DNA from 3 places in the Agrobacterium sp. GW821-FHT02D03 genome. Region 3 is predicted to be linked to each of the others. Evidence: predicted binding sites of a transcription regulator. Region 3 holds the regulator's gene; each other region holds the start of a gene.
The links. Region 3 encodes PhoB, which activates phosphate uptake and scavenging genes when phosphate is short. Its sites were predicted from a motif close to TGTCATNNANCTGTCAT; they were not measured.
Positions count from the first base shown of each region.

Region 1 (4,866 bases), 1.2 Mb from region 3:
GATGGGCCCGGATGCACCTGATTTTTCGATCTTGTCGAGTTCGGGCAGAACGGGAGAGATGTTCGCGTTGCGCCAGGAACCGGAGAGCACGTAGCGCGCGCCGCCGCGCCCCGCGTTCTCATCCGCCGAGATTGCAGCCTGTTCCACCCGCTTGCCTGGTTCCTGTTCTTGCATATTTCTCCGCGTGAATGCAGCTTACTGAAAGATTCTCTTAACGATTCATATCTTTTGCCGGACCAGCAAGCCACAGCGGTGCACCGTAAATGGATACATATTTTGCAGGTTCCATGGTTTTACCCCCAACTATAAGGCAATTTTGATGAGCCGTTACCTCGAAGCCACAGCGCAAATCTTCCCGGTTGCAGGAAGCTTCACCATTTCGCGGGGAAGCCGCACGGAAATCCATGTGGTCACCTGCACCATTTCCGACAACGGCGTCCAAGGTCAGGGAGAGTGCGTCCCCTACGCGCGCTATGGCGAAACGATCGAAGGCGTCCTGGCAGATATTGACGCAGCCGCGAAGGCAATCGCTTCGGGGCTCGACCGGGAGCATCTTCAGCAGGCCATGAAGCCGGGTGCTGCGCGCAACGCCGTCGACTGCGCTTTGTGGGATCTGGAAGCGAAGCTCTCAGGGAGACCCGCCTTTGCTCATTTTCTGCCGTCTGCTCCCAAACCCTTGATGACGGCCTATACGATTTCGCTCGCCGACGCGCAGACGATGGCGGCGAAGACAAAAGAAAACGCCCATCGTCCGCTCTTGAAGATAAAGACGGGAACAGAGGACGACGAAGAGCGCCTACGCGCCGTTCGTGCGGCAGCACCAGATGCCGCAATCATCGTCGATGCCAACGAGGGATGGCGTGAAGACAATATAGAGCACCACATGGCCGTTGCCGCGGAGCTCGGGATTTCCTTGATCGAGCAACCTCTCCCAGCCGGCAACGATGCGTTTCTGGCGACGATAAAGCGACCCGTGGCAATCTGCGCGGATGAGAGCGTCCACCTGACGAGAGACCTCGCATCCCTTCGCGATCGTTACGATGCGATCAACATCAAGCTCGACAAGACAGGCGGTCTTACTGAAGCTCTGGTGATGAAGCAGGAGGCCGAGCGTCTCGGCTATCAGATCATGGTGGGCTGCATGCTGGGAACGTCGCTTGCCATGGCACCCGCTGTGCTACTGGCGCAAGACGTGGCCTTTGCCGATCTTGACGGCCCTCTGCTTTTGGCGCGCGATAGAGAGCCTGGTCTTGTCTATGATGGTTCTCTCGTTCATCCGCCACAGCCGGAGCTGTGGGGATAAAGACATCCTCAGGCCGCTTTTGTATCAACGAGCTTGGGAAACATCACCGGCTCCAGCTGGCGCACCGTTGGCTCTTCCGCGCTGTCGCTGGTCTGCATCCAGGTGATCAGCTCGAACGAGCCGTCAAGGTTCTCGACAATGGCCGTGCAGCTTTCCACCCAGTCGCCGGTATTGATGTAGCGGATACCGTCGATATCCTCCATCACCGCATGGTGAATATGGCCGCAGATGACCCCATCCACCTTGTTGCGCCGGGCCTCATCGGCCACCACACGCTGGAACTCGCCGATGAAGTTGACGGCATGCTTCACCTGGAGTTTCGCCCAGGCGGAGAAAGACCAGTAAGGAAGGCCGATACGGCGGCGAACCGCCGCAATCGCGACGTTGACGGCAATCGCCGCATCGTAGGCCCAGTCACCAAGGTAGGCGAGAAGGCGTGCATTGCGCACGACGACATCGAACTCGTCGCCATGCAGCACAAGATATTTCTTGCCGTCCGCTGCCTCATGGATCATGCGCTCGGCCACTTCGATGCCGCCGAAATGGGTGCCGGGGAATTCGCGTAAGAATTCGTCGTGATTTCCGGGGATGTAGACGATGCGCGCGCCCTTGCGCGCCTTGCGCAAAAGCTTCTGCACCACGTCGTTGCAGCCCTGCGGCCAGTACCAGCTTCGGCGAAGGCGCCAACCATCGATGATATCACCAACGAGCACGATCGTGTCCGCCTCGTGATACTTCAGAAAGTCCAGCAGAAAATCCGTCTTGGCCGCTTTCGAGCCAAGATGCACGTCGGAAATGAAAAGCGTCCTGAAGTGTCTGGTTTCGGTCTGCGTGGCCATGGTCTCGTCCCCTCGTCTCATGAAAGGCGTTTGGAAATCTTTCACTCTTGGGAAAACCAGACTCGTGTTTCAGCAAGATGACAAAGCGGCGCTTCCATGGTCCGACGCTGGTCTTTTTGCGAATATCGCCTTTCTCGCTTTTGCATGCCACCCGCCAAATAAACGGCTGTACGGTCGAACTGTTTGCTGTATGCAAAGACCTTCGTGACAATTGAAATAAAGCGGTGAAAAAGATGAGTTCTCAGGACAAGGGCACGACGCAAAACAAGAGCAGCAATGCGGATCTGGATGAGCAGGCGCTCTTCTACCATCGCTATCCTCGCCCTGGTAAACTTGAGATCCAGGCGTCCAAGCCGCTCGGCAACCAGCGCGACCTGGCGCTCGCCTATTCACCGGGCGTCGCTGCCCCCTGCCTTGCCATTCATGAAAATCCGGAAACGGCGGCGCAATATACTGCACGCGCCAACCTTGTGGCTGTGATTTCCAACGGCACCGCCGTTCTCGGTCTCGGCAATATCGGCCCGTTGGCGTCGAAGCCGGTCATGGAAGGCAAGGCCGTCCTCTTCAAGAAATTTGCCAATATCGACGTCTTCGATATCGAAATCGACGCGCCCGGCATCAACGATATGGTCTCCACCATTTCGGCACTCGAGCCCACCTTCGGCGGCATCAATCTCGAAGACATCAAGGCGCCTGAATGTTTCGAAGTCGAGCGCCAGCTGCGCGCCAAGATGAACATCCCGGTCTTCCACGACGATCAGCACGGAACAGCAATCATCGTTGCCGCAGCCGTCACCAATGCGCTGGAACTCGCCGGCAAGGCCTTGTCGGACGTCAAGATCGTCGCATCCGGTGCCGGTGCAGCGGCTCTCGCCTGCCTCAACCTGCTGGTGGAGATGGGCGCCAAGCGCGAAAATATCTGGGTCCACGACATTGAAGGCCTCGTCTATGACGGCCGCAACACGTTGATGGACGAATGGAAGGAAATCTACGCGCAGAAGACCGACAAGCGCGTGCTCGCCGAATCCATCGAGGGCGCAGACGTGTTCCTCGGTCTCTCGGCCGCAGGCGTTCTGAAGCCCGAGCTTCTGGCGAAGATGGCTGAAAAGCCATTGATCCTGGCATTGGCGAACCCAAAGCCTGAAATCATGCCGGAAGAAGCGCGCGCCGCACGCCCGGATGCAATGATCTGCACCGGTCGTTCGGACTTCCCGAACCAGGTCAACAACGTTCTCTGCTTCCCTTACATCTTCCGCGGCGCGCTCGATTGCGGCGCAACCAGCATCAATGAAGAGATGAAGATGGCGGCGGTTCGTGCGATTGCCGAACTGGCCCGCGAGGAAGTCTCCGAAGTCGCTGCCAAGGCCTATAGCGAAGAGACGCCGGTGTTTGGCCCGAACTACCTGATCCCCTCGCCTTTCGACCCACGCCTCATCCTGCGCATCGCCCCCGCCGTCGCGCGCGCTGCCGCCGCAAGTGGCGTCGCATCGCGACCCATCACCGATTTCGATGCCTATCTCGATCAGTTGAACCGCTTCGTCTGGCGTTCCGGCTTTATCATGAAGCCGATCTTCAACAGTGCCAAGAGCGCGGAAAAGAAGCGTATCATCTTTGCCGAAGGCGAAGACGAGCGCGTGCTGCGCGCCGCTCAGGTACTTTTGGAAGAAGGTACGGGCATCCCGATCCTGATCGGTCGTCCGCAGATCATCGAAACGCGCCTGAAGCGCTTTGGCCTGCGCATCCGCCCGAATACCGATTTCGCCGTGGTCAACCCGGAAGACGATCCACGCTACCGCGACTATGTCGATGACTATTTCGCGCTGGTCGGCCGTGCCGGCATCAACCCGGAAGCCGCACGCACGATCGTTCGTACCAACACCACCGTCATTGGCGCTCTCTCCGTCAAGCGCGGCGAGGCCGATGCCCTGATCTGCGGTCTGGAAGGCCGGTTTGACCGTCACCTGCGCGATGTCAATCAGATCATCGGCAAGCGCGAAGGCGTTCAGTCTTTTGGCGGCCTCAGCCTGCTGATCACCCAGCGTGGCGCGCTCTTCATGACCGATACCTTCGTCAATTACGACCCGAGCTCTGAAGACGTCGCAGAAATGGCGATCCTGGCGGCCAAGGAAATCAAGCGTTTCGGCATCACCCCGAAGATTGCGCTTGCCAGCCATTCGAACTTCGGTTCGCGCGATTCTGTCAGCGCCCGAAAGATGCGCGCAGCCCTTCAACTCGTTCGCGACAGGGCGCCTCATTTGGAAATCGATGGCGAAATGCAGGGTGGCTCGGCACTGTCGGAAATGTTGCGCAAGCGCGCGATGCCCAACAGCGCCTTGTCCGGTGAGGCGAACCTCCTGGTCTTCCCGAACCTGGACTCGGCCAATATTTCGCTTGGCGTCGTGCGCACCATGACGGAAGGTCTGCATGTCGGGCCGATCCTGCTTGGCACGGCCCTGCCCGCACATATCCTCTCGCCCACCGTCACCTCGCGCGGCGTGGTCAACATGGCAGCGCTTGCCGCCGTCCAGGCATCGCATCCTTCGATGTGATGGCCTGGGTTTAAAGCATGGTTCAAGCAGAATTGTGCAGCGGTTTTGCGATGACACCACGCGGCGAAACAAGGACCTAAAGCGTAAGGAGCGAATCTGAACGATCGCGACACGCTTCAGGCCTGACGTTATTGCGTCACTTCGAATTAACGCAATTTTGAAACTGCTGTTGCCG
Region 1 covers NZ_JBWKVN010000001.1:1,486,337-1,491,202, reverse strand. The annotation lists gene AC07U5_RS06970 (ABC transporter permease) at 1-174, opposite strand, end outside; gene dgcA (N-acetyl-D-Glu racemase DgcA) at 320-1,303, shown strand; gene AC07U5_RS06960 (UDP-2,3-diacylglucosamine diphosphatase) at 1,312-2,142, opposite strand; gene AC07U5_RS06955 (NADP-dependent malic enzyme) at 2,376-4,691, shown strand.
Region 1: a site for PhoB is predicted at 2,209-2,225, ahead of AC07U5_RS06960 (UDP-2,3-diacylglucosamine diphosphatase). Genes of this name have one in related genera too.

Region 2 (4,866 bases), 2.6 Mb from region 3:
CTTCCCGAGATTTCCATCCGGCGATCCTACTGGACGGCCTATCACGAGAATGCCCGGCAACTCGCCCGCGTGAGGACGGTCGTGCAGTTTTTGCAGGATATCGTTGCGAAAGAACGTCGCAGCTTCTTGTAAGCGAACCGGTTAGCGAGCCGACAGGCAATGCTGAAGCAGAGCCAGCAAGGCCGATCCGGCCTCTTCAATCTCGCCACTATTGTCGATGTTCGTCACATCGAAACTGTCGCAGATGGCATCGACCTTACGATCGAGCCGACCCATGATTTCCACCATGCTCTCGCGCCCGCGATTTGCCAGCCTCTCCGAAAGAATCTCCGGCCGGGCCGTAACCACGACCACCTTCAATGACGGGAAAGCACTTCTGAAATGCGGCAGCGCCGAACGCGAGCCGTTGGCCACCGCCACACCACCCGTCTTCAGATACTCTTTCACCGATGCGGGAATGCCGTAATGCAGGCCATGGGCACTCCATGACACACAAAATTCGCCGGCTACCTTTTTCCGCTGGAACGCTTCTTCGGTGCAGCCCTGGTGATTTTCACCACCAGCATCGCTGTCTCTGGTGATGACACGGCGGACGAAATGCACATCGGGATTATCCCGCAGGTGGTCTGCGGCATAATCGATGAGCGTATCCTTGCCGGCGCCACTCGGGCCGACGACGACGATCATCGTTCCGAGCAGGTTGGGGCCTGGTGACGGTGAGTCAGACGATGCGAGGCTCATGCGACACGTTTTCCCTGTCGCCAGACGCTCCGCACCACCGGCACGCCGCTTTCGCGGCGGACGCGCACGAGGTCTGCACGCAGTCCTGCCGCAATGGAGCCGCGATCCGTCAGGCCAACGGTCTTTGCCGGCGTTGCCGTCACCATCGCAAGCGCCTTGGGAAGGGTGATGCCTTCCACCTGATCGGCCAGCAGGAAGGGGGCGTAGAGCAGGCTAAAAGGCACGTAATCCGACGACAGTACATCGAGAACGCCTAGTTCGGCGAGATCGCGCGCAGCAATATTGCCGGAATGGGATTTGCCGCGAACAATGTTCGGCGCGCCCATCAGCACACTCATGCCAGCGGTATGAGAGGCCTGGGCAGCCTCGACACTCGTTGGAAATTCGGCAAGCCGCACACCGTGGCCAATGGCTTCTTCGACATGGGCTTCCGTCGCGTCGTCATGGCTGGCCACCGTGATGCCGCGTTCGGCGCAGCGGGCCGACAGATAATCGCGGTGCTTGCCGGAGAATTTTTCCGACGCAGAGACGCGTCGATCAACAAAAGCCTTGAAGGCTTCGTCACTCAAGCCGCGCTTTTTCTGGTAGAACATGACGTACTGATCCATGGTCTGGAACTGACGCTGGCCCGGGGAATGGTCCATCAGCGAGATCAGCCGCACATGCGGATCGTTTTCAAAGTCTTCGAAATGCTCCAGCACGTCGGCGGAGGCAACTTCGCAGCGTAGATGCAGCAGGTGGTCGGAGCGAAGGCGATCTTCACCCTTCGCCTTTTCGATGGCATCGGCCATGTCACGCATTTCGCCGCGCGCAAAGCCGCCATCCTCATCCGAGCCAAGACGCAGGCAATCGAAGACGGTGGTGATGCCGGAGGACGCGACCTGCGCATCATGCGCCTGAATGGCGGCGATCTTGTCCCAGGTTACACCGGGGCGGGGCGAATAATGCTGCTCCAGGTGGTCGGTGTGCAATTCGACGAGGCCGGGGATCAGATAGTCGCCTTCGAAATCTTCGCCGGCTCTTGATGAACCCTCACTGATATCGGCAATTACGCCATCGCGGATCAGGACGGAGCCTTGTACGACATCGTCGGACAGCACGATGCGCGCATTGGATAGGACATGTTCAGCCATTTCGGACATCTTTCGTATTGGGAGCAGCCAGTGGCTGCCAGCTATGAACGGTAAAGGCTTCGCCCCGCTCCTTTTCGACGAAAAGGCCAAGGCCGGAGATCGTCAGCGGGCGATGGATGAAGCCGGCAAATGTCTTGGTGAGGATATCCGCCATCTCGTCGCTGCGTCCGTCACTCACCGGCCCGGTCAAGGTCATGTGGAAGCGGAAATCGTCCATGACGTAGGGATAGCCGAAGCGATGCAGGTTGGCGCGCTGGCTTTCGCTCAGCGTCTCGGGTTTTCGACGGGCAATGTCGCGCTCGGAGAGGGGCGCGCGGAAGGGTTCGAAGTGCTCGACCACATCGGCGGCAAAATCCTGAAGCGGCTGGTGGCGTGTCGCAGGCACCAGAGCGAAGAAGGGCCCGAGCGATCCGACAACGACTTCTGGAATGTCGAAGGCGGTGCGTGAGGAGGCAAAGGCCGAAAATGCCTCGATCAGTTGCTCTTCGCTTTTGTCGGGGGCAAGCTCGAAGGGCGCTTTCAGCGTGGCGTGGAAGCCGTAGCGTCGCGGATCTTCCGTCACATCGGCGAAGCTAACGTAATCGTCAAAGACCTCTTCGGAAAAGGCGTGGCGCCCCAGCCACCGCGACGCTGTCTCAGTCAGCGGATCAGTGGCGGAAGGCGAAAAATAGAGAGCGTAGCGCACGATGTCGCACTTTCAAACGTCATGAAAACAGCGGAAGCGTCATTTGAGACGACTCGTCTCTACCCCGCAAGGTCAGAAGTGCGAGGTAGACCTTTTCCATGACAGAATGATGATATCACCCGACAAATTTGCCGGATATGAACGTCGAGTTTAAAGCGTGTCGCGATCTTTCAGATTCGCTCCTTACGCTTTAAGTCCTTGTTTTGTCGCATGTCGTTATCGCAAAACCGGTGACCACTTTTGCGCGACATGCTTTAGTGATGGGGTTTCCCGATAAGGCGGAAGCGGATCGCGTTCGACATATTGTCAAAAAGGAAGACGACGATGAGGATCAACAGCACCATATAGGCGACCTTGTCCCAATCTTGATTGGTGCGCATGGCTTCCAGAAGTTTGAGGCCGATACCGCCGGCACCGACCGCGCCGATAATGGTGGCGGAGCGGGTGTTGCTTTCCCAGAAATAGAGCGACTGCGAGATGAAAACCGGAAGCACCTGCGGAATGACACCATAGCGATTGACGATCATGGGCGACGCACCGACAGACTTCACGCCCTCGCGCTGCTTGTCATCGACATTTTCCAGCGCCTCGGCATAGACCTTTCCAAGCGCGCCGGTATCGGTGAAGAAGATCGCGGCGATGCCGGGGATCGGTCCGGGGCCGAAGCTGCGGGTAAAGAACAGCGCCCAGATCAGCATATCGATGGAGCGCAGGAAATCGAACGCGCGCTTCATGCCCCAGTTTGCCGCCCTGTTGGCGGTGATGTTGCGCGCGGCGATGAAGGCAAGCGGGAACGCAACGAGCGTGCCGAGCAGCGTGCCGAGAAACGCCATGACCAGCGTCTGCAGCAGTTTGGACAAGATATCCTCATGTTGCCAGACGTCGTTCCCCAGGAAGTCATCGACCATTTTGTCAATATTGGACTGTGCTGGATCGATGCGGGGCTGCCAAAGGGCGAGCGACGCGAGCTCCCCCCAGCTTTTGCCCCAGAACTGCGAACGTGTATCGAAGAAGAAATTGGCCCAACCCAGGAAACGGCGCTGGACGTAAAGTTGCGAGGTACGGATCTCCGCCTGTCCGGCAAAACCATATTCGACCACGACCTTGTTCTCATCCTGGCGGATCTGAGACGGCGCGCCGGCGGGCGCAGTGACGCGGTCTGCGCCGATCGTCACCGGATAGAGCTTGCCGTCGATATAGACGTTCGCCTGCGTCGGCGTGACATCGATACGGTTCTGCCCACCGCCATAGATCACGCTATAGCCGCCATCCGGAAGAGGCTGAAGCCAGCTGATATGGGCATTGGCCGGATATTGACCGCGGCTCGTCCACTGCGGAACCACCTTGCCATCTTCAAAGCGAAGTCGCGGCTGAGCGCGCCAGGAATACCAGTCCTGAATATAGCTCGACGCGCGCTCCCAGCGGCCATTCATCAAGGCCGGGCCGATATTGAAGGCGAAGAAGCAGATGACGAGATAGACGAAGACCGCGACGAGGCCGAGGAACAATCCGTACCGGCGCAGGAAGCTCTGCTGGAAGACCTGCGGATATTGCGAAAGAAGGCGTTCGCGATCCGCACCATTGATGACAAAGCTCGTGGACATCAGGCCGCTCCCCGTCCGAATTCAAAGGATTGATGGCCGATCAGTCTGCGGCGCAGCCAGCCGGAAAACTGGTCGACGGCGATGATGGTGACCAGCAGCATGATGATGATGGCATAGGTCTTGGCGGCGTGATCGTTGCCGATCGCCAGGCGAAAGACCTCGCCGATACCGCCGCCGCCAACAGCACCGATGATGGTGGAGGCGCGCACATTGATTTCGGCGCGCAGCAGCGCATAGGAGACGAAATTCGGCAGAACCTGCGGCACGATGGCAAAGCGCACCCGCTCCAGCCAGTTGGCACCCGATGCCCGCAACCCTTCATCCGGCTTCATATCGGCATTCTCGACGACTTCGAAGAACAGTTTTCCGAGCGCGCCAACGGTATGAATGGTGATGGCGACGATGGCAGCAATGGGCCCGAGCGAAAGGATAGCGGTCAGCAATCCGGCGATGACGATTTCCGGAAAGGCGCGCATGACTTCCAGCATGCGTCGGACGGCGAAACGCACGGCACCGGCGCCGACGAGATTGGTGGAGGCAAAGAAGCACAGCGCGAAAGCGAAGGCCGTGCCGATCAGCGTCGAAACCAGCGCAATGTTCAGGGTGATGATCAGCTGATAGAAGAAATGCGGAATATAAAAGCCGTCGCCGATATAGACCCGCTCCGAGACATAGTCGTATTTCAGCGAGCCGTCGGCATAGG
Region 2 covers NZ_JBWKVN010000001.1:160,678-165,543, forward strand. The annotation lists gene AC07U5_RS00770 (LysR family transcriptional regulator) at 1-132, shown strand, start outside; gene phnN (phosphonate metabolism protein/1,5-bisphosphokinase (PRPP-forming) PhnN) at 142-741, opposite strand; gene AC07U5_RS00780 (alpha-D-ribose 1-methylphosphonate 5-triphosphate diphosphatase) at 738-1,874, opposite strand; gene AC07U5_RS00785 (DUF1045 domain-containing protein) at 1,867-2,559, opposite strand; gene phnE (phosphonate ABC transporter, permease protein PhnE) at 2,814-4,163, opposite strand; gene phnE (phosphonate ABC transporter, permease protein PhnE) at 4,163-4,866, opposite strand, start outside.
Region 2: a site for PhoB is predicted at 2,658-2,674, ahead of AC07U5_RS00785 (DUF1045 domain-containing protein). Genes of this name have one in related genera too.

Region 3 (4,866 bases):
GTTCGAAGCGCAGGGGGGCTCTGGAAAACGTATCGAACAACGGCCCGGATTTGGGGGCAGTTTCGGCCATGGCGACATCACTCCTTACGTCAAGTCGGGACAGACGACTGTCAATAGGGCTCGCGGGTTATCCCTGCCCTGAAAATCAAAAATGCCGCCTCGCGGCGGCCTGCATGCTGTCTTCATTGCGAGAGCACTATTGTCACTTCCCCGCCTAATGTCAACAAATCTCGGCACTTCCGGGCAGTTACAAGCCTTGGTAGGTGCTTGCCGCGCAGGCCCGAGGTGTTGCCTTTCTGACTCACAGGGGAAGCAAGTTGGGGAAAACCGGAAAATCGATTCCAGATGATTCCTGCGACTCTTGTCACGGAGTCAACCGACGATTAGGTTAACCGTCAATTACTAGACTGCAATGCGGCGGAACTAGTCACCTACAATCTGGCGAATGGCCTGCGCGTGGTTCACTCCATGGCATAGTAGGTGGATTCTGCCCGAAAACAACGCGACGAGCGGAGAAGCGGCATGAACTGGACGGACGAACGAGTAGAAAAGCTCAAGAGATTATGGTCCGAAGGGCTTAGCGCAAGCCAGATCGCAGCACAACTAGGCGGTGTGAGCCGCAATGCCGTCATCGGCAAGGTTCACCGCCTCAACCTGCCAGGTCGCGCCAAGGCCGGCGGCACGGTCGCCACGTCGCGTCCTGCGCCCAAGCGTCCCGCAGCAGCGCCGCGTCCGGCAAGCTATGCGGCTCCGGCCCGCGCTGCGACCAGCCGTCCAGCACCGGCCCGTAGCTCTGGTGCCCTCGCTTTCAAGGAAGACATGGACATCGACACCGTCGAGCCCATGGAATATGTTCGTTCTTCCAACAATGTCGTTATCCCGATCTCGCGTCGCCTGACGCTGACGGAACTGACCGAGCGCACCTGCAAGTGGCCGGTGGGCGACCCGCTCAAGGACGACTTCCATTTCTGCGGCTGCGAGGCGTCTGAAGCCTCGCCCTACTGCAAGTTCCACGCGAAGATGGCCTACCAGCCGGTCAGCGAACGCCGCAAGGCGTAAGGTCTGTCTCAGAACCAATTCAGAAAGCGGGCTTCGGTCCGCTTTTTTATTGGGCGGTCTCCAGCTTTGCCAAATAATCCAAGCTTGCCTGCAGCAATAATCGCGCCCAGACTATCATCATGGACGCGATCGACACACTGCACGACTATATCTCGGCGCTATGGGCCGGGGCCGTCGACACGCCCTTCCCGCCAATCCCGCGCCGCGCACGTGGCGACGGAACCGTTTACGTCGAATGGCGACGCGGCAGCTACTGGCTGATCTGCGAGGAGCGCGGAGAGGAATATTGGCGTCGGGAAGCCAAGGACATGGACGATGCCGCCTTCCAGTTGATGTCGATCGTGGCGGGAGAAGTGGTGCGCGATCGCGAGCTTGCGGTTCGGGAAAAGGCAGACCGCCAGTCGACCGGCCCGGACGACTATTCGCGCTGGAACTGGATGTACCAGGAGATCGAACTGATGGGCGCGATCAAGGAGAGCTATGGCGCTCGAACTCGAGCCAATTATGCTGAGGTGCTGACCCGCAGCCCGTTGTCTAAGGACGAGATAGACGCCGCGCGATATCCCGTTCCGTCCACATTGATCTGACGCCGGGAAGCCAAGGGCTACCCTCTCTGACACGGCGAGAATAGGAGCGCTTGTACCTTCAAGCAAAGCGCTCCCGAGGCCGATCAGGCTTCCATGGAATAGCCGGCGCCCCGAACGGTGCGAATGACATCCTGCATGCTGGAGAAATTCAGCGCCTTACGCAGGCGACCGACATGGACGTCCACCGTGCGCTCATCCACATAGATATCATGTCCCCAGACACCGTCGAGAAGCTGGGAACGGGAAAACACACGACCTGGCGAGGTCATGAGAAATTCCAGCAGGCGGAATTCGGTCGGCCCGAGACGGACTTCGCGGCTCTTGCGATGGACACGGTGCGTCTCACGATCGAGCTCGATATCGCCGCATTTCAGCACCGAGGACAGGACCTCCGGCTTGGCGCGGCGCAGCATCGCTTTAACGCGCGCCATCAGTTCCGGCGTGGAGAAGGGCTTCACGACATAGTCGTCCGCGCCCGTCGCCAGACCACGAACCCTTTCGCTTTCCTCACCGCGCGCCGTCAGCATGATGATCGGCAGACGTTCGGTTTCCGGCCGCATGCGCAGGCGACGGCAAAGCTCGATGCCGGAGACGCCCGGCAACATCCAGTCGAGGATCAAAAGATCCGGCGTGCGCTCCTGAAGGCGAATCTCCGCCTCGTCGCCACGCGGAATGGTGTCCACGTCATAGCCTTCGGATTCGAGATTGTAACGGAGGAGGACGCTCAGCGCCTCCTCATCTTCGACAACGGCGATTTTTGGCACCATGGCTCCAGATCCTATCTGTCGCTTACTCGGTCACAGCGCCGAGCGTGTTGGAACTATCGTCCTTCGGACGCTCACCTTCCGGCTGGCTGCCAGTGGTCATGTAGTAGATGGTCTCGGCGATGTTGGTGGCGTGGTCGCCAACGCGCTCGATGTTCTTGGCACAGAACAGAAGATGCGTGCAGGTGGTGATGTTGCGCGGATCTTCCATCATGTAGGTCAAAAGCTCGCGGAAGAGCGAGGTGTACATCGCGTCGATTTCCTCGTCGCGCTCGCGGATGGCCTGGGCCTTTTCCGCTGACCGCGTGGAGTAGACGTCCAACACTTCCTTCAACTGCACAAGCGCCAGTTCCGAAAGATGCTCAAGGCCACGCGCCAGTTTGCGCGGAACGCCGGTGCCGGCAACAGCGATGACGCGCTTGGCGGTGTTCTTGCCCAGATCGCCGACGCGCTCCAGGTCTGCGGCAATGCGCAGCGAACCGATGATTTCGCGAAGGTCTGCTGCCATCGGCTGGCGCTTGGCAATGGTGACGATCGCCTTGTCGCCGATTTCGCGCTCGGCGTGATCGAGGATCGTATCGTCCGAGATGACCTTTTGTGCCAGGGCCGCATCGGAATTGACGAGTGCGCGCACGGCATCGGCGCACATCTGCTCGGCCAAGCCGCCCATTTCGGCGATCCGGCGGCTGAGGAACTTCAGCTCCTCATCATAGGCGGACATGATGTGGGAATGTGTCGACATGTTCGTAGTCTCCAGTTTCGAAACGCCCTGTCGCAAGCCTTTTTAGTGGCTCAAGCGACAGGCGCGGTGGGATGCGCAAGCAAGAGCAGGATCAGCCGAAACGACCCATGATATAGTCCTGGGTGCGCTGGTCATCCGGGTTGGTGAACATCTTGTCCGTATCGTTCTCCTCAACCAGGTGGCCGAGGTGGAACATGGCGGTACGCTGCGAAACGCGAGCGGCCTGCTGCATCGAGTGTGTCACGATGACGATGGTGTAGTTGGCACGAAGCTCGTGGATCAACTCTTCCACCTTGGCGGTCGCGATCGGGTCAAGCGCCGAGCATGGCTCATCCATGAGGATGACTTCCGGTGAAACGGCGATGGCACGTGCGATGCACAGGCGCTGCTGCTGGCCGCCGGACAGCCCCGTGCCGGATTCTTGCAGGCGGTCCTTCGCTTCGTTCCAGAGGCCTGCCTTCTGCAGGGCGGACTCGACGATCTGGTCCATATCCGCCTTGTTGCGGGCAAGACCGTGGATGCGCGGGCCGTAGGCAATGTTTTCGTAGATCGACTTCGGGAATGGGTTCGGCTTCTGAAACACCATGCCGACGCGAGCGCGAAGCTCGACGACATCGATGGCAGAATCGTAGATATCCTCACCATCGAGCGTAATCTCGCCGGTGACGCGGCAACCATCGATCGTATCGTTCATGCGGTTCAGCGTGCGCAGAAAGGTGGATTTGCCACAGCCTGAGGGGCCGATGAGAGCCGTCACCGTGTTTTCGCGAACGTTGAGCTTCACATCGTAAAGGGCGCGCTTCTCACCGTAATATACGGAGACGTCCTTGCCGATCATCTTATAGGAAACTTCATTCATTTTCTTGTCCAGCGCCTTTTCAACTGCTGCTTCCGACAACATGTTCATTGTTCCGTTCTCCCTTGCTTCTTATCGCATTTCCGAGCAGAAAACCGGTATCCACATTTCCTCGAAATGCTTTACCAGCGCCGTTCGAAGCGGCGACGCAGCAGGATTGCGCCCACATTCATCACCAGGAGGAACATAAGCAGGATGATGATAGCGCCAGATGTTCTTTCGACAAAGGCGCGTTCGGCTTCATTGGCCCACATGTAGATCTGAACCGGCAGGGCCGTTGCAGGATCAAGCGGGGTCGTCGGGTAATTCGCCACGAAGGCCACCATGCCGATGAGAAGGAGCGGCGCGGTTTCGCCAAGCGCGTGTGCAAGGCCGATGATGGTGCCGGTCAGGATGCCCGGCATGGCAAGCGGCAGCACGTGATGGAAGATGGTCTGCATCTTCGAGGCACCGAGACCGAGCGCTGCGGCGCGGATCGAAGGTGGCACAGCTTTCAAGGCAGCGCGCGTGGCGATGATGATGGTCGGCAGCGTCATCAGCGTCAGCACCAGACCACCGACCAGCGAGGCCGAGCGCGGAAGGCCCATGAAGTTGATGAAGACCGAGAGACCAAGCAGACCGTAAACGATGGATGGCACCGCTGCCAGGTTGTTGATGTTGACCTCGATAAGGTCCGTCAGGCGGTTTTTCGGCGCGAACTCTTCCAGGTAGATGGAAGCGGCAACTCCGATCGGCAGCGACAGCACCAGCACGATCAGCATCATGTAGAAGGAACCGATGAGCGCGACGCCGACACCGGAGGCTTCAGGACGGCTGGATGCACCATTGAAGAAGATGCCGGTGTTGAACTTCTTTTCC
Region 3 covers NZ_JBWKVN010000001.1:2,725,604-2,730,469, forward strand. The annotation lists gene AC07U5_RS12955 (aspartate aminotransferase family protein) at 1-70, opposite strand, end outside; gene AC07U5_RS12960 (GcrA family cell cycle regulator) at 523-1,059, shown strand; gene AC07U5_RS12965 (Imm63 family immunity protein) at 1,179-1,646, shown strand; gene phoB (phosphate regulon transcriptional regulator PhoB) at 1,730-2,413, opposite strand; gene phoU (phosphate signaling complex protein PhoU) at 2,436-3,152, opposite strand; gene pstB (phosphate ABC transporter ATP-binding protein PstB) at 3,244-4,059, opposite strand; gene pstA (phosphate ABC transporter permease PstA) at 4,131-4,866, opposite strand, start outside.